4 regions of the Sphingobium sp. TomTYG73 genome follow, and region 4 is predicted to be linked to each of the others. Evidence: riboswitches for the same ligand, from Rfam matches in the RefSeq annotation. Region 4 holds a riboswitch; each other region holds the start of a gene.
The links. Region 4 has a riboswitch for cobalamin ahead of ACZ5TH_RS00500 (TonB-dependent receptor plug domain-containing protein). Riboswitches for the same ligand answer to the same signal wherever they lie in the genome.

Region 1 (4,686 bases), on a different replicon from region 4:
ACGCACACGAATTTCGCGTGGGAAATCACCTTCTCGACATACAGGTCGACCGAATAGGGATGCTTGAGCTGAAGGAGATTGGCCAGCCGGATGGACGGCGCGCTTTCCCCCAGCATGGCGGCGGCGCTGGCAAAACAGGCAAGATCGCTGTCCGCCACGGTCAGCAGCACGATGTCGCCCGGCGATTGGCCAAGGTCGATCGCTTCGTCTCCATTGGAGACGGTGCCCGGCGTGGCGGTCAGCAAATGCATCAGGCGGCCGCCACCTGCCGGATGAATGCCCGTTCGATCGCCGTCCGGTCCAGCCCCGCCTGGCCGATCACCACCAACCGCGAAGCGCGCGTCTCCTGCGCCTGCCAATGTCGGTCATAATGATGCTGGATGCGTGGCCCGACCGCCTGAATGACGAGCCGCGCCGGACGGCCCGCAATGGCCACGAAGCCCTTCACCCGCAATATGTCGTGATCGGCTATGACCTGCTTCAGAGCATCCAGCAGCGGCGCAGGATTGCCCAATTCTCCCAACTCCATGACGAAGCTGTCGAAATCCTCATGGTCATGATCCTCCTCCTCGTCATGGTGGGAGGGGCGGGCGTCAACCTGGTCCTCGACCCCGGCATCAAGGCCGAGCAGGACCGCCGGGTCGATCTCCCCCCGCGCGGTGCGGACGATACGCACGCCCGGCCGGATTTCCGCCGCCAGATCCCGCTCCAGTTCCGCAAGCCTGCCGCCCTCGACCAAGTCGGTCTTGTTCAGCAGCACAAGGTCGGCACAGGCCAGCTGGTCCTCGAAAAGCTCCTCGATCGGGCTGTCATGGTCGAGCGTCGGGTCCGCCGCCCGTGCCGCAGCCAGCGCTTCCTCGTCATGGGCAAAGCGCCCCGCAGCCAGAGCATCGGCATCGATGAGTGCAATCACCCCATCCACCGTCGCCCGTGTCCGGATATTCGGCCACTGAAACGCCTTCACCAGCGGCTTTGGTAGGGCAAGGCCCGAAGTCTCGATAATGATATGATCGGGCGGCACATCTCGGTCGAGCAGTCGCTGCATCGTGGGCAGGAAATCGTCCGCCACGGTGCAGCAGATGCAACCGTTGGCCAGCTCGATAATATCCTCATCCGTGCAAGCCTCATCGCCGCACCCCTTGACCAGCGATCCATCGACGCCGACATCGCCAAATTCGTTGATGATGAGGGCAAGCCGCCGCCCACCCGCATTTTCGATCAGGTGGCGGATCAGCGTCGTCTTACCGGCGCCCAGAAATCCCGTGATGACGGTGGCGGGAACCTTGCTCATAAAGTCTGTCCTTGATTGGAGAGGAGCACCTCGATTTCGTCGAAGCGCTTCCAGCGGTAGATGATCCAGCTCACCAGCCAGCAGGCGGCGAACAGGCCGATGATGAAGAAGCCGAGGCTGTTGAAGTGCTCGCCCAGATTGGCGGCCACCGACCAGACGCCGCCCGTCAGGCCCAGCTTGTCGCCCAGCAGCGCCGCCGCCTCGATCCCGCCGATGACGATTGCGACCAGCGCGGACACCGATGTGATGGTGATGTTGTAGTAGAGCTTGCGGATCGGCTTCACGAACGCCCATTGATAGGCGCCCATCATCAGCGCGCCGTCCGCCGTGTCGATCAGCGCCATGCCCCCCGCGAACAGCAAGGGGAATATGAGCACGGTCGCGATCGAAAGCCCGCTCGCCGCCTGACCCGCGGACAGGCCGAGGATCGCGACTTCGGTCGCCGTGTCGAACCCTAGCCCGAACAGAAAACCCAGCGGCGCCATGTGCCAGCTGCGCGTGACCAGACGGAACAGCGGCCGGAACAGGCGGGCCAACATGCCCCGATTGCCCAGCAATATGTCCATATCTTCATCGACATAGGCGCCACCACTGCGGACGTGGTTGAAGGTCTTTAGAACCGACCGCAGGATGATGAGGTTCATCGCGGCAATGGCAAAGAGGAAGGTGGCGGAGATGATCGTCGCGATCATCCCGCCAATCTCGCCCGCCGCCTCAACGCGGCTAAGCGCGCTGGCGGCGAAGGCGATGAGGACCGCCGCGATCAGCACGATTGCGCTATGGCCGATCGCGAACCACAGGCCGACGGTCAGCGGCCGCTGACCTTCCTGCATCAGCTTGCGCGTCACATTGTCGATCGCGGCGATATGGTCGGCATCGACTGCATGGCGCAGCCCCAGGCTCCAGGCGAGCAGGGCGGTGCCCAGCATCATCGTGTCGCCCGCAAAGATCAGCGAGGCGCATAGCCATAACGCGATGTTGGCGGCGATCAGCCCCGCGAAGATGAAAGTGGCACGGCGACGAAGCGCCGGAAATTGCATGGCCATAAAAGCATGGCTCCCGTCAGCGTCAGCGAGACTGGACGGGACCTCCGCTAAGCGGCCGACATTCCGCGCCGGACGGACGCATCTTTGCGCCCGGCACGCATGCCGGTGCGGCCCCGCCGCACGCGTCGCTCAGACGGAATACCGTGCCCCGGCCATCCCCTGGGCCAAAGCAAGAGCGACCAGACGCCGACAGGTCTCCTGGCTTGCGGGTCATCGCTCGACACATGGCCTTCCCAGGCCTCGCATGATTTAGCGTCCGGCCCAGTGGCTGACCCTCCGACAAGTGACGGAAGGTCGATATGCGTCTCGCTCACCGCTTACAGTTGCAGGGACAGCCGCGGATTTGGGCGCCTTGTCAGCAGCCCGCACCGCATTCCCTTTAAAGCCCTTCCGGGCACCGGCGCGATCGAGGCCGTGCATAGATGGCTTGCCCGCCAAAGGGAAGCGGCAGTTGCATGGCCGCGTCCATTTGCTTGCCGGAGGCACATTGCCCGCCTAGACCGGCCCTATGTCTTCGCCCTTCTCCTTCACCCGCATCACCCCCGATGGCGACGCATCGTCCGTGACGCGCGAGTTGGCGGAGGAAGTGCCCGTCGCGATCGAGTTCAACGGCGTTGGCTATGCCGTGTTGATGGCGACGCCCGCCGACGTTGCGGAACTGGTGCAGGGGTTCGCGCTGGCCGAGCGGCTGGTCATCCCATCCGACGCGCCGATCGACGTCGATGTCCATGCTACGGAGCAGGGCCTTGTCGCGCGGGCCACGCTGCCGGAAGACCGCGTCGAGGGGCTGCTCGGCCGGGTCCGTCATCGCGTCTCCGATTCCTCCTGTGGTCTGTGCGGCGTGGAAAATCTGGAGCAGGCGATGCGGCCCTTGCCTGCCGTGACCGCCCGATCGGAAGCGAGCCGGGAAGCTATCTTCGGCGCCCTGCGCGATCTTGCCGCACATCAGCCGCTCAACCGGCAAACCGGCGCGGTCCATGCCGCTGCCTTGGCGGGACCGGATGGCGCGATCCGCCTCGCCTATGAGGATGTGGGCCGCCACAATGCCTTCGACAAGCTGATCGGGGCCATGCGGAGGCGGCAGCTATCCTGGGATGGCGGCTTCGCGCTGCTGTCCTCCCGCTGTTCCTTTGAGCTGGTGGAAAAGGCAGCGCTCGCCAATTGCCCGCTGCTCGTCACCATATCCGCCCCGACCCGTCTGGCAGCCGAGCGTGCGACCAGCGCCGGATTGCCGATCGTCGTGCTTGCCCGGCCCGATGCCATACTCTCGGGGGGGGGCCTGCCCGACTGACAAAGCGCCGCTCCATCTACCGCTTGCGGACGCGCCGCGGGCTCTTTATCAGCAGCCCCGCGACAGGTTCCCCTCGGGGATCAAAAGGGAAGTCGGGTGTAATGCCCGCGCTGCCCCTGCAACTGTAAGCGGTGAGTGGACCGGCCACGCAGCCATTGGGGGAGCTTTTCTCCCGAGAAGGCGGTCGGTTCGCAGCGACCCGTGAGCCAGGAGACCTGCCTGCCGCAGTCGTTCTTCGACCGGACAGGGTGTGCCGGACGAACGGGGTTCCCCTCGCGGACGACAGCCACCGCCTTGCTCGCCATCCGGCCGGGCAGGGCCGTTTGCGGTTCGATTTTGCGGGGAGGACCATGATGACGGTCTTTCATGTTCACATGGTTATGAAAGTGCGCCGCTGATGCTGCGCGCGGTCGAAAACGGGGCGTCGGTGGTGGTCTGCTCGACCTGCCGCCTGTCCGCTGATCAGCGGGAAGATGGAGCAGGACGGCGCGGCGGCGCGTTGCTGGTTGAAGCGATGCGCGATCTTCAGGCGGCCGAGCCTGCTTATGATGCGGTTGCCGTGCAGGACATGCCCTGCCTCTTCGCCTGTCAGCGTCATTGCACCGTCCATGTGCGTGGCCCCGGCAAGGTCGGCTACGTGCTGGGCGACTTCAACCCGGATGCCGACGCCGCCCGCGCCATCCTCGACTATGCCCTGCGCCACGCGGCCAGCGAAGAAGGCGTCGTGCGCTACGCCGAATGGCCGCAGGGAGTGAAGGGCCATTTCATCGTCCGCACCCCGCCCGAAGGCTTTGTTTGCACATGATCGGCTTTCAGGATCGCGGTGGCTTCCAATCCGCGCTCGCCAACCTCCCTCAGCCTGATGCGGCGGCGATCGAAGCGGCAGCGGCGCGGCAGGCATCTTTGACGAAGCCCGCCGGATCGCTCGGCCGCCTGGAGGAGGTCGCCCTCTTCATGGCAGGCTGGCAAGGTCGCGAACGTCCACGCACCGACCGCATCCGCGCCGCCGTCTTCGCGGGCAATCATGGCGTCGCCGCGCGCGGTGTCAGCGCCTTCCC
Region 2 (4,686 bases), on a different replicon from region 4:
GTGACGGAAATGACGCTAATCAAACACCCCTTCCGCAGCGGCGTGAAGGCGCAGGCAGGGATCGAATTTTGATGAGCGGACCCGCTATTACCCCGATCGACAGCGCGCAGTTCGAGGCGCTGGTGCGGGCGCGGCGGGACATTCGCCATTTCAGGACCGACCCGATCGACGAAGCGGATGTCGAATGGCTGTTGAGCATGGCGCATCGCGCGCCGTCCGTCGGCCTGTCTCAGCCTTGGCGTTTCGTGCGGATCGAGACGGCGGAGTTGCGCGAGGGGCTGGCGTGCCATGTCGACCGCCAAGTCAGGGAAGCGGGTAAGGAATATGACGGGGATCAGGACCGGCTCTATCGCAGCCTGAAACTTCATGGGCTGCGTGAGGCGCCGGTGCTGTTCGCCGTCTATTGCGACGATGGGACGGAGACCGGCCATCATCTGGGCGCTGTCACCATGCCCGAGGCGCGACGCTATAGCTGCGTGATGGCGGTCCATACGCTGTGGCTAGCGGCGCAGACGCGGCGGATCGGCATGGGGTGGGTGTCGATCATGGAGCCTGCTGGCGTGGACGCGATGCTGGATATTCCGGAGGGCTGGGAGTGTCTGGGGCTGCTGTGCCTTGGCCGACCGGTGAGCGAGGAGGATGTGCCGGAGCTGGAACGGCGGGGATGGGAAGAGCGCACGGATTGGCATTCGGTGGTGGTGCGGCGGTGACTAGGCCAAGTCCGCCTCCGTTCGCCCTGAGCTTGTCGAAGGGCTCCACTTCTTCAAAAGAAGTGAAGGGCTTCGACAAGCTCAGCCCGAACGGGGAAAAGGTAACTTTCTCACCCCCGCAAGAAATCCAGAGCCAGCGCTTCAAACCGGTCCTTGTGTTCGATCATCGTCCAATGGCCGCAGCGCGGAAATACATGCAACTCCGCATTGGGGATGATGCGCATGGGCAACAGCGCGCCGTCGAGCGGGCTGACCTTGTCATCGCGGCCCCACATGATCAGCGTGGGCGCCTGAATCCTGCCCAGATAATCGATACGCTGAGATACGCCCGCCCCGCTCATCGACTGGGCGATGAAACCGAGCGCGGCGCGCGTGTACATTTTGCGGCTGCTTTCCATCGTCACCGGCTCCAGCGCCGCCTTGTAACGCATGTCGATCAGTTCGTCGGTGATGATCGATTTGTCGTAGACCATGGATTCGAGCCACGCGATGATGTTCTCTCGCGTCGGGTCTTCGATAAAATCGACGAGGCGGGTCAGCCCTTCATTGGGGAAGGTGGAGGTAATGTTGAAACCGATCCCGCCAATCGTGATGTAGCGCAGCACGCGGTCAGGATGGGACGCCGCCAGATGCCCGCCCACGATCCCGCCATAGCTGTTGCCGACCACATGGGCGCCGTCGATGCCAAGGCCGTCCATCAGGGCGACAACAGCGTCGCGCGCCACGCCCACCGGATCGCCATCAACGGGATCGCTTTTCCCATAACCGGGCGCGTCCAGGATGATGGTGCGGAAATGCTGGGAGAAGAAGGGCAGGTTACCCTGAAAATTCGCCCAGCCAGTAACACCGGGGCCTGAGCCGTGAAGCAACAGCAGCGCGGGGCCTGATCCGGCTTCATGATAATGGAGCCGCCCCTTGTCCGTTTCCAGAAAGCGGCTGGTGGCTTCAAAGCTGAAATCGCTCATCTTTTCCTCTCCATTCTACAGTCGTTGATGAAGGCGTAGCGGTGACATTGGGTTGACGCAAGGAAGCGGTCCTTGGCCACTTCCCTTTGGCCTGCATCCCCCTTATGAAGCGGATCGAGCCGGGTTCGTCCCGGTTCATCGATCGCGCCGGTGCCCCGCAAGGGGCTTAAATGGGAACGCGGTGCGGGAGGGTTTCCTCCCTAATCCGTGGCTGTCCCTGCAACTGTGAGCGGCGAGCGAGGCATGGACCGGCCGACCCTGAGAATGGGGCGGCCAGCCACTGGAGCGATCCGGGAAGGCCCCATGCCAAGCTGTGACCCGCAAGCCAGGAGACCTGCCGGAGCAAAGGTCGCTCTTGCCATGATCCAGGGGATGGTCACGGCTCGGTTCTCCGTTTGAGCGACGAATTTCGTGCGGCTACGGCCGTGCAGGCGTGCGGCCTGTCCGCCTGCCTGTGCGTGCCGTCCGTGTGTTGTGGCGCTGGTGCGGGGAGTGCAGGAGCAATGCAGGAGCTGATGCGGCGTGACGCAGCGCGAGCTGGCGTGCGCGGCTGGTGCCCGACAGCATGGCGGCCGATGATGGCGGGCGACGGGCTGCTGGTGCGGGTGCGACCGGCGCTCGGGCGGATGAGCCGAGCGCAGGCGGTGGGGTTGTGTGAAGCCGCCCTCACGCTGGGCAATGGCCATATCGACATCACCAATCGCGCCGCCTTGCAAATCAGGGGCGTGAGTGAGGCAAATCATGCGGCGTTAATGGAGCGGCTGGTCGCGCTGGGGTTGGCGAATGCCGATGCGGAGCGGGACAGGCAGATTCCTGTCCTGATCAGCCCCGACTGGCTGCCGGGCGATGACAGTTCGGTCATAGCCGCCGCCTTGATCGAGCGCATGGCCGAGCTGCCCGATCTCCCCACAAAGGTCGGCTTTGCGATCGATGCGGGGCCTGCTCCGATGCTGAGTGATGTTCCAGCCGATTTCCGGATTGAAAGAGGGACGAACGGCGGGCTGATCCTGCGCGCAGATGGGCGCGCGCATGGCGTGGCTGTGAGCACAGAGAACGCCGCCGAGAGGTTGATCCGCTTCGCCCACTGGTTCGTGGCCAGCGGTGGCGCGCAGGCGGGGCGCATGGCGCGGCATTCGGCCCCGCTGCCTGATGTAGCGACTAAGGCCCCTGCCCCCGCCCGGCCTCGCGCTGCTGCCCTGGCGGCTGCGCCCGGCTCTTTCCAGGCGGCGCCCTTTGGCCGGATCGAGGCAGCTGCGCTCCTTGCCGTGATGACGGGCGGCGTAGAGGCGGTGCGCCTCACCCCCTGGCGTGGACTGGTGCTGGAAGGCAGCGACACGCCGTCCGATGATCCAGCCGATCCGCGACTTTCCGTCGATTGCTGTGCCGGTGCGCCCGCCTGCCCGCAAGCGAGCGTCGCCACGCGCGATCTGGCCGCCCGGCTCGCGCCGCATGTTCGCGGACTTCATGTCTCGGGTTGCGCAAAGGGTTGCGCGCGGCCTTCGCAGGCGGCGGTCGTCCTGACTGGACGAGAGGGCTGCTTCGACCTTGGCCGCAATGCGCGCGCGGGTTCGCCGCCGCTGCAAACGGGCCTGTCACCCGATCAGATACTTGCCCTTTTCGGAGCCCAATGATGCCGCATCTCTATGAAACCGACGGCGCGGAAATCTATCGCCAATCCTTCCGCATGATCCGGGCGGAGGCGACGCTCGACCGCTTTGCGGCAGAGGAAGAGCGGGTTGCCGTGCGCATGATCCATGCCGCTGGAATGGTCGGACTCGCGCCGCATATCCGCTTTTCGCCGGGCTTCGCTAAAACCGCGATCGCGGCGCTGGAGGCAGGCGCGCCGATCCTGTGCGATGCGCGCATGGTATCTGAGGGGATTACGCGCGCGCGACTGCCTGCTGGCAATTCGATCCTCTGCACTTTGAACGACGGCCAAGTGCCCGATCTTGCCCGGTCGATGGCGAACACGCGGTCGGCGGCGGCGCTGGAGCTGTGGCGGCCTCATCTGGCGGGAGCGGTGGTCGCGATCGGCAACGCCCCGACGGCGCTTTTTCACCTGCTCAACATGTTGGAAGACCCGGCATGCCCTCGCCCGGCGGCGATCATCGGTTGCCCGGTCGGTTTCGTCGGCGCAGCGGAGTCGAAAGAGGCGCTATGGGAGGCGCAGCCTGTGCCATGCTGCATCGTCGAAGGGCGGCTGGGCGGCAGCGCGATCACCGTCGCGGCCGTCAACGCGCTAGCGAGCGCAGCCGAATGAGCGGGACCATTCATGGCGTGGGCCTTGGCCCCGGCGCGCAGGACCTGATGAGCGTACGGGCCGACCGGCTGATCCGCAATGCACGCCACATCGCCTATTTCCGCAAGCCCGGCCGCGCGGGTCATGCGCGGAAGATCGTCGATGGGCTGCTGCGTCCCGATGCCATCGAATATGCGATGGAATATCCGGTGACGACCGAAATCCCGGTTAGCGACCCGCGCTATAATCAGCACCTTTCCGCCTTCTACGCCGAATGCACCGCGCATCTGCATAGACTAGCGGCGGCGGGCGAGGATGTGGTCGTGCTGTGCGAGGGCGATCCTTTTTTCTACGGCAGCTTCATGCATCTGCACAGCCGCCTGTCGCCACTCGCGCCCGTGCGGATCGTGCCCGGCATCACCGGCATGTCGGGCGCCTGGACAGCGAGCGGCACGCCGATCAGCTGGGGCGACGATGTGCTGACGGTCCTGATGGCTACCCTGCCCGAAGAGGAACTGGCCCGCCGCATCCATGACAGCAATGCGCTGGTCGTCATGAAAATCGGCCGCAATCTGGCCAAGCTCCGTCGCGCGGTTGAGGCAGCGGGCAAGCAGGACTGCGCCTGGCTGGTCGAATATGCGACGATGGCAGATCAGAAGATCACTCCGCTAAACAAGGCAGAGGCGATCACCAGCTATTTTTCCATCCTGCTGATCCACGGTCAGGGAAGGCGGCCATGAGCGGATGGGTGGCGGTTGCAGGGCTAGGCCCC
Region 3 (4,686 bases), on a different replicon from region 4:
TGTCCAGATTGCCGAGGGGGAAAATTGCATAGCGGCGAAAAGACGTCAACTACGTCTCAAAATTTCCACGGGTATTTAACATGTATTCTATTGTAGTTTGACCGTTGCCCTATCCACTTTTACTTTATGAACATCGCCGTTCATTATGTAAGCCATTGATTGGGAAGGCCGCAGGCTCTTTCTAGATGCGGCCTTCCCCAGCATCAGAAGCTGAACTTGACGCCGCCTCTCACCGTTCGCGGTTCGACCACGCGGCTCAGCCTCCCTTCGACAGGCTCCGCATCGGTGGTGGGAAGGTAGGACTCGTAATAATAAGCGATGTCCTTGTCCCCGCTGCCAAGGATGTTGAGCAGTTCGGCATAGACTTGCACCCGCTTCCCCTTCCAGGCGGCGCGCGCGTTGACGACCGTGCTACCGGAATCGCGCACGCTATTGTCCTCGATCAGCGGCGAGGGGCCAAGGTGACGGACGCGGATGCTGGCTTCCCATGGATCGAGCACGATGGCGGCCCCGGCGGACGCGGCATTTTTGAAAGCGTTGGGGATATGGTCGCCATTGGTATAGCGGCTGTGGCTGGCGGTGTAATTGCCGTCGAAGGCGAGCCAGGGGAGCGGGCGCCAGAAGGCGACAAGCTCATAGCCGTGGCGGCGGCTGGCTCCGCTGGGTTCGACCGCGTTGGAGTCGCCGACGAAGCGCAACTCGCTCCCGACATTGAGCCACCAATAGGTCGCGGTGAAGGTGAAGCCGGGTAGTTGCAGGCGGCCGCCCAATTCCTTGCCCGTGCCGCGCACGAGCATCGGGACAGGCGTGTCGACATTGACCGCGCCGCGCGCATCGTTGGAATGAAAGCCCCGGCCCCAATTGGCATAAAGTTCGACATGCGGCGTGATTGCCCAGGCGGCCGACGCCTTGGGAGAGACGAGCGTGTCCGATCCGCTGCCTTCGCCTAGCGCGGCGGCGACGGCGTCGCGGGCGCGGACGTCATAATGATAATAGTCGCCGCGCAGGCCGCCAGTGATGCGCAAGCCCGGCAGCGGCGTGACGGTGGCTTCGCCATAAAGGGCGGCTGACCCCTGCTTTACGCGATAGCGGCCGAGCGAGGAGAGGAAAGCGCGGTTCGACGTGCGATTGACGCCGACATTGCCGATCGCGTCATAGCGATTTTCCGTGCCGAGCTTCAGTTGCAGTGCCGGGGCTATGTCCCAACGCTTTTCGCCGGTGAAGCCCAATACCCAGCGGCGGTCGAACTGCTCGATCTGCGCGCTGGTGCCGTCGGGATCGGTGTAGGTGGGATTGGAGAACATCGTCCAGTCGTAGAATTGCGCGTAGAGATTGGCGCGCCATGTCGGCTGTACAGTGGCGAGATTGCCGATGATGCGCGCCGTTTCGCCGCGCGCGGACGGATCGGGCGAACAGAAGACATCGGGGCAGAGCGGGGTGCCGATGATCCGTTCGGGGATCTGCTCGGTGGGACGCCATGTCGCGCGATAGGCGTGGAGCGTGCCGTCGATCTTACCGGCCCCGGCGGGAAGCGTATATTTGGCGAAACCTGCATAGTGGCGCAGATGTTCGGCCTCCTGCCACGGGCCGTCATAAGCCTTGGCCTGGGCGACGAGGGTGAGATTGCCTGCGCCCGCCTTTACCGTGCCGCCCGCCGCCAGCCTGCGCCAGCCGAAGGAGCCGCCCTCCGCCGCGACCCATGGACGGTCATAGCCGTCGATCGTGGTCATATAGGCCGCGCCCGCGAGCGCGAAGTCACCGCCATCGGCGCGATAGGGGCCTTTGCGAAAATCCTCCCGCGCGATGATTTCGGGGATGAGTCCGTTGAGGTCGAGATAGCCCTGGCCGTGGCCTTGGGTGCGGAAGTTCATCTGAACCCCGTCGATATAGGTGGTGAAGTCCGACCCATGGTCCAGATTGAAGCCGCGCAGGAAATATTGATTGGCCTTGCCGCTGCCCGAATGTTGGGCCGCGACCATGCCTGGCACCGCTTCGAGCAGTTCGGCGACGCGCAGCAGCGGGCGGACGAGAAGGTCCGCGCCGCCGACGCTGCCCTCGCTGGCTGCATGGGCGGTGCCTATCTTGTCCTCGCCCCGGCCGAAGACGACGATGGTGTTCGCATCCTCGCCTGCGTCGTTCGTTTCGGCGGCGAAGGCTGGCAAAGGAAGGAGAGTGGCGGTCAGCGCGCAGGCGGCGCGGCGGAGTTGGTTGGGTAGTTTCAAATCATGCACTCCGGGCGTCTGGCGACACTCGGCAAGAGACCTGCCGCCGGACGGCGACCGGCGCGCGCCGACGGCCGGACGCCCCCAAGGCGACCGCCAGCGTCACCGAAGCGGCCTCTCGCCGCTCGTTCGTCGCTCAGACGGAAACTACCGTGCCGCGGCCATCCCCTGGACCAAGGCAAGAGCGACCAGACGCTGGCAGGTCTCCTGGCTCGCGGGTCATCGCTTGATGCACGGCCTTCCCGGGCCTCGCAGGATTTAGCGTCCGGCCCAGTGACTTGCCCCATCCCGCCTATGAGGTGGGGCGATGTGCATCGCGCTCGCCGCTTACAGTTGCAGGGACAGCCTTGGCTTGGGGAGGCGGGTGCCTCCTTCACCATGTTCCCTTTTAAGCCTCTTTCGAGGCACCGGCGCGATCATGTCCGGGGGTTGCCCGGGTGACGGGGGCGATAGCGGAGCTGTGGGGGTAGGGCAAGGGGGGGTGGTTGGGTGAGGTAACTTACCCCCTCTCCCCTTCAGGGGAGAGGGTTGGGGAGAGGGAATGGGCGTGTCCCTCATTTTTCCGTTTGTCATCCCAGCGGAAGCTGGGATCCCCTTGCTAGGAGGCGCGTGGTCGCCTGAGATGCCAGCTTTCGCTGGCATGACGGTACGTGGTGGGACGCTGGCGTAGCCGCTTGGCGTTGATGGATCAGTTCAGCGTCGCGCCGCGCTCGCGCTGGAGGCGTAGGGCCATGGCTTGGTAGCGGACGGCGCGTTCATTGTGGAGGGCGATGGTGGCCTGGTCTGCGCCGCGAAGGCGGGCTTCCCTGGCTTGCCGCGCTTCCTGGGCGGCGCAGGCGGAAAAATGTGATGCGTCATTGGGGCGCATGGCCCTTATCCTCTCTCAATTTCTTATGGCTCGAACGATAACATCGGCCTGTTTCCCGCTGCCATTACGCAGGTTAACGCCGGAAAGCTTCTGTTTTTTGACAGCCTGCTTGCAAATGATTTCAGGAAGGGATTTCTGCGCTTTTCAAGCAGTTGAGCGGATGGCGCTAAGGGGCTTCTTGCTATCAGCCGCCCCGGTTCCACGATGCATCGCGGAAGGTGTCGCGCAAGAAGCCGATGAAGGCGTCTACGGCGGCGGGACGACCTGCGGCGCGGGGGTGGACGGCGTGAACGGCGAGGTCAGCGGGGCCTTCCCAACTGTCGAGGACGCGGACGAGGCTGCCTTCCGCGATCAGGTCGCCCACGTCCCAGAGCGAGCGCAAGGCGATCCCGACTCCGGTAAGGGCGAGTTCGCGCACGATTTCGCTGCTGTTGGTGCGGACATGGCTTTGGCCATCGATCAGCTTGCGCGCGCGGCCATTCACCAGCCGCCATGGCAATTGTCCATCGGCCGCGAGCAGGCGGTGGCGGGGGAGGTCGGCGATCTTGTCCGGAATGCCATGCGCGGCAAGATAGGCGGGGCTGGCGCAGAGGATGCGGCGGTTGGTGGCGAGATGATGTCCCTCCAGATGGAGAGGAATGTCGCTGGTGATACGGATCGCCACGTCGATGCGCTCGGCGAGCAGGTCTTCATAGGCGTCGGACAGGTTGAGTTCGAGATCGACGCGCGGATGGAGGTCCAGAAAGCGGCCAACATGGGGCGCCACATGCAGGCGGCCGAAGGAGGTGGGAGCCGAAATGCGCAGCGGCCCGGACGCGCTCCGATGCCGACTGGTGACGCGTTGCTCCGCCTGCTGGATGGCGTCGAGGATGGCGACAAGGTCGCGGTGCAGGCCGACGCCTTCCTCCGTCAGGGCAAGGCGGCGCGTGGTGCGATGGATGAGGCGGACGCCGAGGCGCGCTTCCAGCCGGGAGATGCGTTTCGACATCATGGCGGGCGAGATGTTCAATATGCGGCCTGCCGCCGAAAGGCTGCCTGCATCCACCGCGCGGGCGAAGAGAAGATAATCGGGATCCATCGATGATCTTTTCCTGTGAGGAACAGATGCTTTGAGTTCTTGTTGTCTAGTGCGAGGATGGAGAGGGGTCTATAGGCTTTCGTCACAGTATTTTGGATGGAGAGTTGCCCATGGACGGCATGATCGAGAAATCGGGCCTGATGGTTGCCGCCGAGCTGGCGCGCTTTATCGATGGAGAAGTCCTGCCGGGGACGGGGATCGCGGCGGAGGCGTTTTGGAAGGGCGCGGCTGCGATTTTCGCGCGGTTTGCGCCGCTTAATGCGGCTCTGCTGGAAAGGCGTGACGCCATTCAGGCGCAGGTAGATGCGTGGCATGAGGCGCGGGCGGGGCAGGCGGTCGACGGGGACGCTTATCGGACTTTCCTGACCGAGATCGGCTATTTGGTGCCGGAGCCTGCGCCTTTTTCCATCGGGTCGAGCCAAGTGGATGAGGAGCTTGCCACATTGGCCGGGCCGCAGCTGGTGGTGCCTATCCTCAATGCACGGTTCTTATTGAATGCAGCCAATGCGCGGTGGGGA
Region 4 (4,686 bases):
GGCTTTCCCGATGGCACTGGCGGCGTTGTCAGCGCGCCGGACGGGCGATGGCGCAAGCTGGGGCTGGCGAGCGCGGACAGTTTCGCGGCGATCAGGGGACAGATCCGGCAGGTGGCGGCCATTGTCGGCCATCCCGCGCGGGGCGAGGCGATGATCGCGGGCATGGAGCGCGACCTTGCCGCCCTGCCCCGGTCCCGGCGCGGCGGCGTGGCTGCCTATTATCAGCGGCGCGGCTATATGACCGGGACCGGCACTTTGGTCGATGAGTTGATCCGGCGCGCGGGCCTCACCAATCTGGCTGCGAAACTTGGCAAGCCAGCGCTGGCCCAGGTGCCGTTGGAACAGATGATCGCGGCCAGGCCCGACTATCTGATCGTGGAGCAAGGCAGCGAAAAGGTCGTCGATCAGGGGACGGAAATGCTGCACCACCCGGTGCTGCGATCCATTCCTCGCATCCGCGTGCCGCAAGCCTGGACGGTCTGCGGCGGCCCCGCCTATGTGCGGGCCGCGCGCAGCATCGTGGCGCAGGCGGACGCCGCAAGCAAAGGCAGGGCGCGCCCAAAGGCCGCGCCCCTGCGATGAAGGGGGGCAGTCGCCCACCCCCTTCACCTTCTACCGTCAGAAGCGGACACGCACGCCGCCATAGGCCGACCGGCCGTAGGTGCCATAACCATAGGCGGTGGCGTATTCCTGATCGAACAGATTGTCGATGCGACCATAGATTTCGAGCCTTTCCGTGATCGGGAAGGACGCGCGGATATCCGTTACCGCATAGCCGTCAATCTGCACCCGGTTGCGGGTCACGGGGTCGAGATCGACGCTGTCGCTGACCATCGTCACGGTCGCCCCGGTCGACAGGCCGAAGGACCAGGCATAATCGACCGATGCGCTGACGGCGTTAGCGGCGCGGCGCAGCAGGCGCTCGCCAAAGGCCGCGCTGCCCGGCGAACGATCACGCGCATCGACATAGCTATAGGCGGCGGTGAAGGTCAGTGCATCGACCGGACGCAGCGTCAGCGTCGTTTCCACGCCCTTGGCGCGGGTGCGATCCAGATTGCCATAGGTGAATGTCGTATTGTCGTAATTCAGCTGGTCCCGCGTGTCGCGCCAGAATCCGGTGACGGACAGCACCGCCCGGTCGCTCCCCAGATTCTGGTCGAAGCCGATGTCGTAGCTCTTCGAACGCTCGGGCTTCAGGTTCGGATTGCCGCTGAATGTATCGTAAAGCTGATAGAGCGACGGCGCCTTGAAGCCCTCCCCGTAGCTCAGGCGGAAATTGGTCGCGCCGCCATTGGGCGTGTAGTTGGCGTTCGCGCCGAACGTCGTCGCGCCGCCGAACTGGCTGTGATCGTCATGCCGCACGCCTGCGGTCATGGACAGGCCTTCAACTGGCTTCACCACCGCGAGGGCATAAACGCTGTCGATATTGGCGCGGTGGCTTTCCTGCGAACCGAAGCCGAAAAACTCATAATCGGGCCGCTCATGTTCATAGCCGAGCAGCAGCTTTACGTCATCGATGGGCTGATAGACGCCTTCATATTCGAAGCGCAGGTTCGTCCCGGAATAGCCGAAGTCCGGGGCGTTGCCGCGCACGAAATAATAATCGCGATCCTGCTGATACCAGGTAACGGCCGCCCGGTTGGTCAGCTTGCCGTCGAACAGCGCCAAATTCACGCCCGCATAGCCGATATATTGATTGGACTTCGCGACGTCGGGGCTGTCGGCCGGCGTGCCAAAGAAGCTGTCATAGTCGAGATCGCCGTTGATATAATAGCCGCGCAGGTCGAGGCTCAGATCATCGGTGAAGGCGATCTTCAGCCGGGCATTGCCAGTGATATTTTCATAGCCATCCTTTTCCGCGCCACCGAAATCGGAAGAGACAGCGGAGATGCCATCGGTGCGGAAATAGGCGAGGCCCACGCCGCCCGACAATATGCCGCTGGTGCCCGATACATCCGCCTTCGCATTCAGCGTATCGGCATAGCCATAATCGACCGACGCCTTGCCGCCGAACCCTTCGCTTGGGATACCGGTCATGATGTTGACGACGCCGCCGATCGCCTGGCTGCCATAGGCAATGGAGTTGGAACCGCGCAGCACCTCGATCCGGCGGATATTGCCGACAAGCAAATTGCCGAAATCATATTGATCGCCGATGCCGCTCGGGTCGTTGACCTTCACGCCGTCGATCAGCACCAGCGTCTGCGTCGTTTCGGCGCCACGCACCGACACGCTGGTGACGTTGCCCAAGCTCCCGGTACGATTGAAGCGGACTCCCGGTGTGGTGACCAGCAAATCGACGACGCTGACATTCTGGCGGGTTTCAATCGTCTTTTCGTCGATCACGGTCACCGCCTGCCCGACTTCATCGGTAGGCTGTTCGATGCCGAGCGCGGTGACGATGATTTCGTCCGCGTCTGCGGCGAGCGCGGGGGTGGCAGCGAGGAGCGCCAGCAGTGAAATTCCGGTCCTGATCATATTTCTGTCTTCCCTGAGCGCCATGCGACATGAGCCCAGGGCCTGCCGCATGAGCGGCCGGTGCGCGGGAAGAAGAGACGCCAGCCCCGTCACGCGCACCGATGCGGCCCTGCGCCGCTTCGTCGCTCAGACGGAAAACACCGTGCCCGGACCTATCCCTGGACCCAAGGCAAGAGCGACCATGCGCCGGTAGGTTTCCTGGCTCGCGGGTCGTCGCGGTGATGCACGCCTTCCCGGACTTTTGGTCCAGTGGCTGGTCCCCCTCGCCTTCCCCTTTGAAGGCTTGCGGGTTTCCCTGTGCATCGCGCTCGCCGCTTACAGTTGCAGGGACAGCCGCGGAGTTGGACGGTGATCCCGTCCGCACCGCATTCCCTTTCCGGCGCGATCTTTCGTGAACAGTTGCCCGCTCACGCCGCGCGCCATAGGGGAAGTTGAGGGTTCTGCCAAGGAGTGGATAATGCGATTGCTGGGTGCGGTGCTGGCTGGGGGACGATCCAGCCGTTTCGGCAGCGACAAGGCATTGGCGCTGATGCCGGACGGGCGCACGCTGATCGACCATGCTGTGGCGGCGATCGCGCCGCATGTGGAGGCAGTGGTGGTCTGCGGGCGGAGCGTCGAGGGGCTGACGGGGCTAGCGGATCGGCCAGCGGCGGACATGGGGCCGCTGGGCGGGCTGAACGCGGCGCTGCATTATGCGCGCAGTCAAGGTTACGATGCGGTGCTGACGACGGGGTGCGACATGCCCGTTTATCCGGCGGCGCTGGTGGAGGCGCTTGTGGGTGACAGTGGGGCGGTGCTGAAAGGGCAGCAGCTTGCGGGATTTTGGCCTGCGTCGCTCGCGGACGAGCTGGATGCGCATCTGGCAGAAGAGAATAATCGGTCGATCTTTGGCTGGATCGAGCGGTCTCGCGCGCGGGTGGTGGAGCGGCCGGAACTGGTGCTGCCGAATATCAATCGGCCGGAGGATCTGGCGCGCTGGCGCGAGCCGAACTGAGCTTGCCGAAGCCCCCTCCCTTCCTTCCAACTAAGTTCGGGGGCATTCGGCAAGCTCAGGGCAAAAGTTGCAAAGAGCCGGTCTTCAAAGCTGAAGAGCGACGCTGGCTGCAACCCCTACAGGCATGGTCGTTCCCGCCACCGCTTCGCCGATCAGCAGCAGGGTGGGGTCTTCGTCGCTGATCGTGGCGACCAGGAAGGCTAGCGCGGACAGCTTGCCCCGGATCAGGCGTTCGGTGGGGAGCGAGACGTTCACCGCCACCATCACCGGCGTTTCGGGATCGCGTCCGGCGGCGATCAACTGGCGGCTGATCTCTCCAGCGGCGGCGCGGCCCATATAGATGCCGAGCGTGCCGCCGGGACGGGCCAGCGCTTCCCAGTCGAGCTTGAGCGGTTCACCGGCTTTCAGATGCGCGGTCACCAGCGTCAGGCCTCGCGCCTTGCCGCGCAGGGTGAGCGACGCGCTGCCGCTGGCCGCTGCTGCGCTGGCGGTGGTGATGCCGGGGCAGATGTGGAAGCGGATGCCGTCGGCAGCGAGATGCTCCATCTCTTCGGACGAGCGGCCAAAGACCGACGGGTCGCCGCCCTTGAGGCGCACGACGCGCTTGCCAGCCTTGGCGGCGGCGAGGAGGAGGTCGTTGATGCTTTCCTGCGCCTTTGAATGGCGGCCCGAACGCTTGCCGACGCTGACCCGATCGACACCTTGGGGGATGAGATCGAGCACGCCGGGGCCGACGAGCGCGTCGTAGAAGACGATTTCGGCGGCGGCGATCAGCTTTTCGGCCTTGCGGGTGAGGAGGTCCGGGTCGCCCGGACCTGCGCCGACCAGCCAGACTTCACCGGGGGCGATTAGTTCATTCGGCTGCATGAAGGGCCTCCTGCGGAATTTGGGCGAGGATGTTGGCGAGCGCGGGACGGCAGGACCCGCAATTGGTGCCAGCGCCGATCGCCTTGCCGATGGCGGGGACATCGACCAGGCTCTGGTCGCGGATGGCGGTGACGATCTGGTTCAAACCAATGTCGAAGCAGACGCAGATGGTCGGCCCCTTGTCGGGCTGGTTGCCGGGACCGCGCGCGGCGAGGACGGATGCGCCCACCTCTTCGGCTTCGAGCTGGCTGATGAGCCAGTCACGCGACGGCAGCAGGCCAGTGCGGGTGACGAAGAGGACCGCTGCCAGCTTGCCTTCCCCGATGATGGCGATGCGGCGGGTGCCG

Region 1: linked by a shared signal. The riboswitch ahead of ACZ5TH_RS13035 (HoxN/HupN/NixA family nickel/cobalt transporter) and the one ahead of ACZ5TH_RS00500 (TonB-dependent receptor plug domain-containing protein) in region 4 are both predicted to bind cobalamin.
Region 2: linked by a shared signal. The riboswitch ahead of ACZ5TH_RS13065 (cobalamin biosynthesis protein CobG) and the one ahead of ACZ5TH_RS00500 (TonB-dependent receptor plug domain-containing protein) in region 4 are both predicted to bind cobalamin.
Region 3: linked by a shared signal. The riboswitch ahead of ACZ5TH_RS14750 (TonB-dependent receptor) and the one ahead of ACZ5TH_RS00500 (TonB-dependent receptor plug domain-containing protein) in region 4 are both predicted to bind cobalamin.

Annotation. Positions count from the first base shown of each region.
Region 1 is NZ_AP027340.1:16,571-21,256, reverse strand. Features, by position in the region: gene cobN (cobaltochelatase subunit CobN) at 1-251, opposite strand, end outside; gene cobW (cobalamin biosynthesis protein CobW) at 251-1,291, opposite strand; gene ACZ5TH_RS13035 (HoxN/HupN/NixA family nickel/cobalt transporter) at 1,288-2,337, opposite strand; cobalamin riboswitch at 2,509-2,754, opposite strand; gene fdhD (formate dehydrogenase accessory sulfurtransferase FdhD) at 2,846-3,628, shown strand; cobalamin riboswitch at 3,676-3,865, shown strand; gene ACZ5TH_RS13025 (DUF1636 domain-containing protein) at 4,026-4,433, shown strand; gene cobT (nicotinate-nucleotide--dimethylbenzimidazole phosphoribosyltransferase) at 4,430-4,686, shown strand, end outside.
Region 2 is NZ_AP027340.1:25,229-29,914, forward strand. Features, by position in the region: gene cobO (cob(I)yrinic acid a,c-diamide adenosyltransferase) at 1-72, shown strand, start outside; gene bluB (5,6-dimethylbenzimidazole synthase) at 72-710, shown strand; gene ACZ5TH_RS13060 (alpha/beta fold hydrolase) at 821-1,675, opposite strand; cobalamin riboswitch at 1,807-2,031, shown strand; gene ACZ5TH_RS13065 (cobalamin biosynthesis protein CobG) at 2,191-3,306, shown strand; gene ACZ5TH_RS13070 (precorrin-8X methylmutase) at 3,306-3,935, shown strand; gene cobI (precorrin-2 C(20)-methyltransferase) at 3,932-4,654, shown strand; gene cobJ (precorrin-3B C(17)-methyltransferase) at 4,651-4,686, shown strand, end outside.
Region 3 is NZ_AP027340.1:403,254-407,939, forward strand. Features, by position in the region: gene ACZ5TH_RS14750 (TonB-dependent receptor) at 204-2,162, opposite strand; cobalamin riboswitch at 2,403-2,644, opposite strand; gene ACZ5TH_RS14755 (hypothetical protein) at 2,911-3,090, opposite strand; gene ACZ5TH_RS14760 (LysR family transcriptional regulator) at 3,275-4,168, opposite strand; gene ACZ5TH_RS14765 (malate synthase G) at 4,279-4,686, shown strand, end outside.
Region 4 is NZ_AP027339.1:96,789-101,474, reverse strand. Features, by position in the region: gene ACZ5TH_RS00505 (ABC transporter substrate-binding protein) at 1-582, shown strand, start outside; gene ACZ5TH_RS00500 (TonB-dependent receptor plug domain-containing protein) at 619-2,478, opposite strand; cobalamin riboswitch at 2,650-2,874, opposite strand; gene mobA (molybdenum cofactor guanylyltransferase) at 2,936-3,472, shown strand; gene cobA (uroporphyrinogen-III C-methyltransferase) at 3,557-4,339, opposite strand; gene ACZ5TH_RS00485 (molybdopterin-dependent oxidoreductase) at 4,326-4,686, opposite strand, start outside.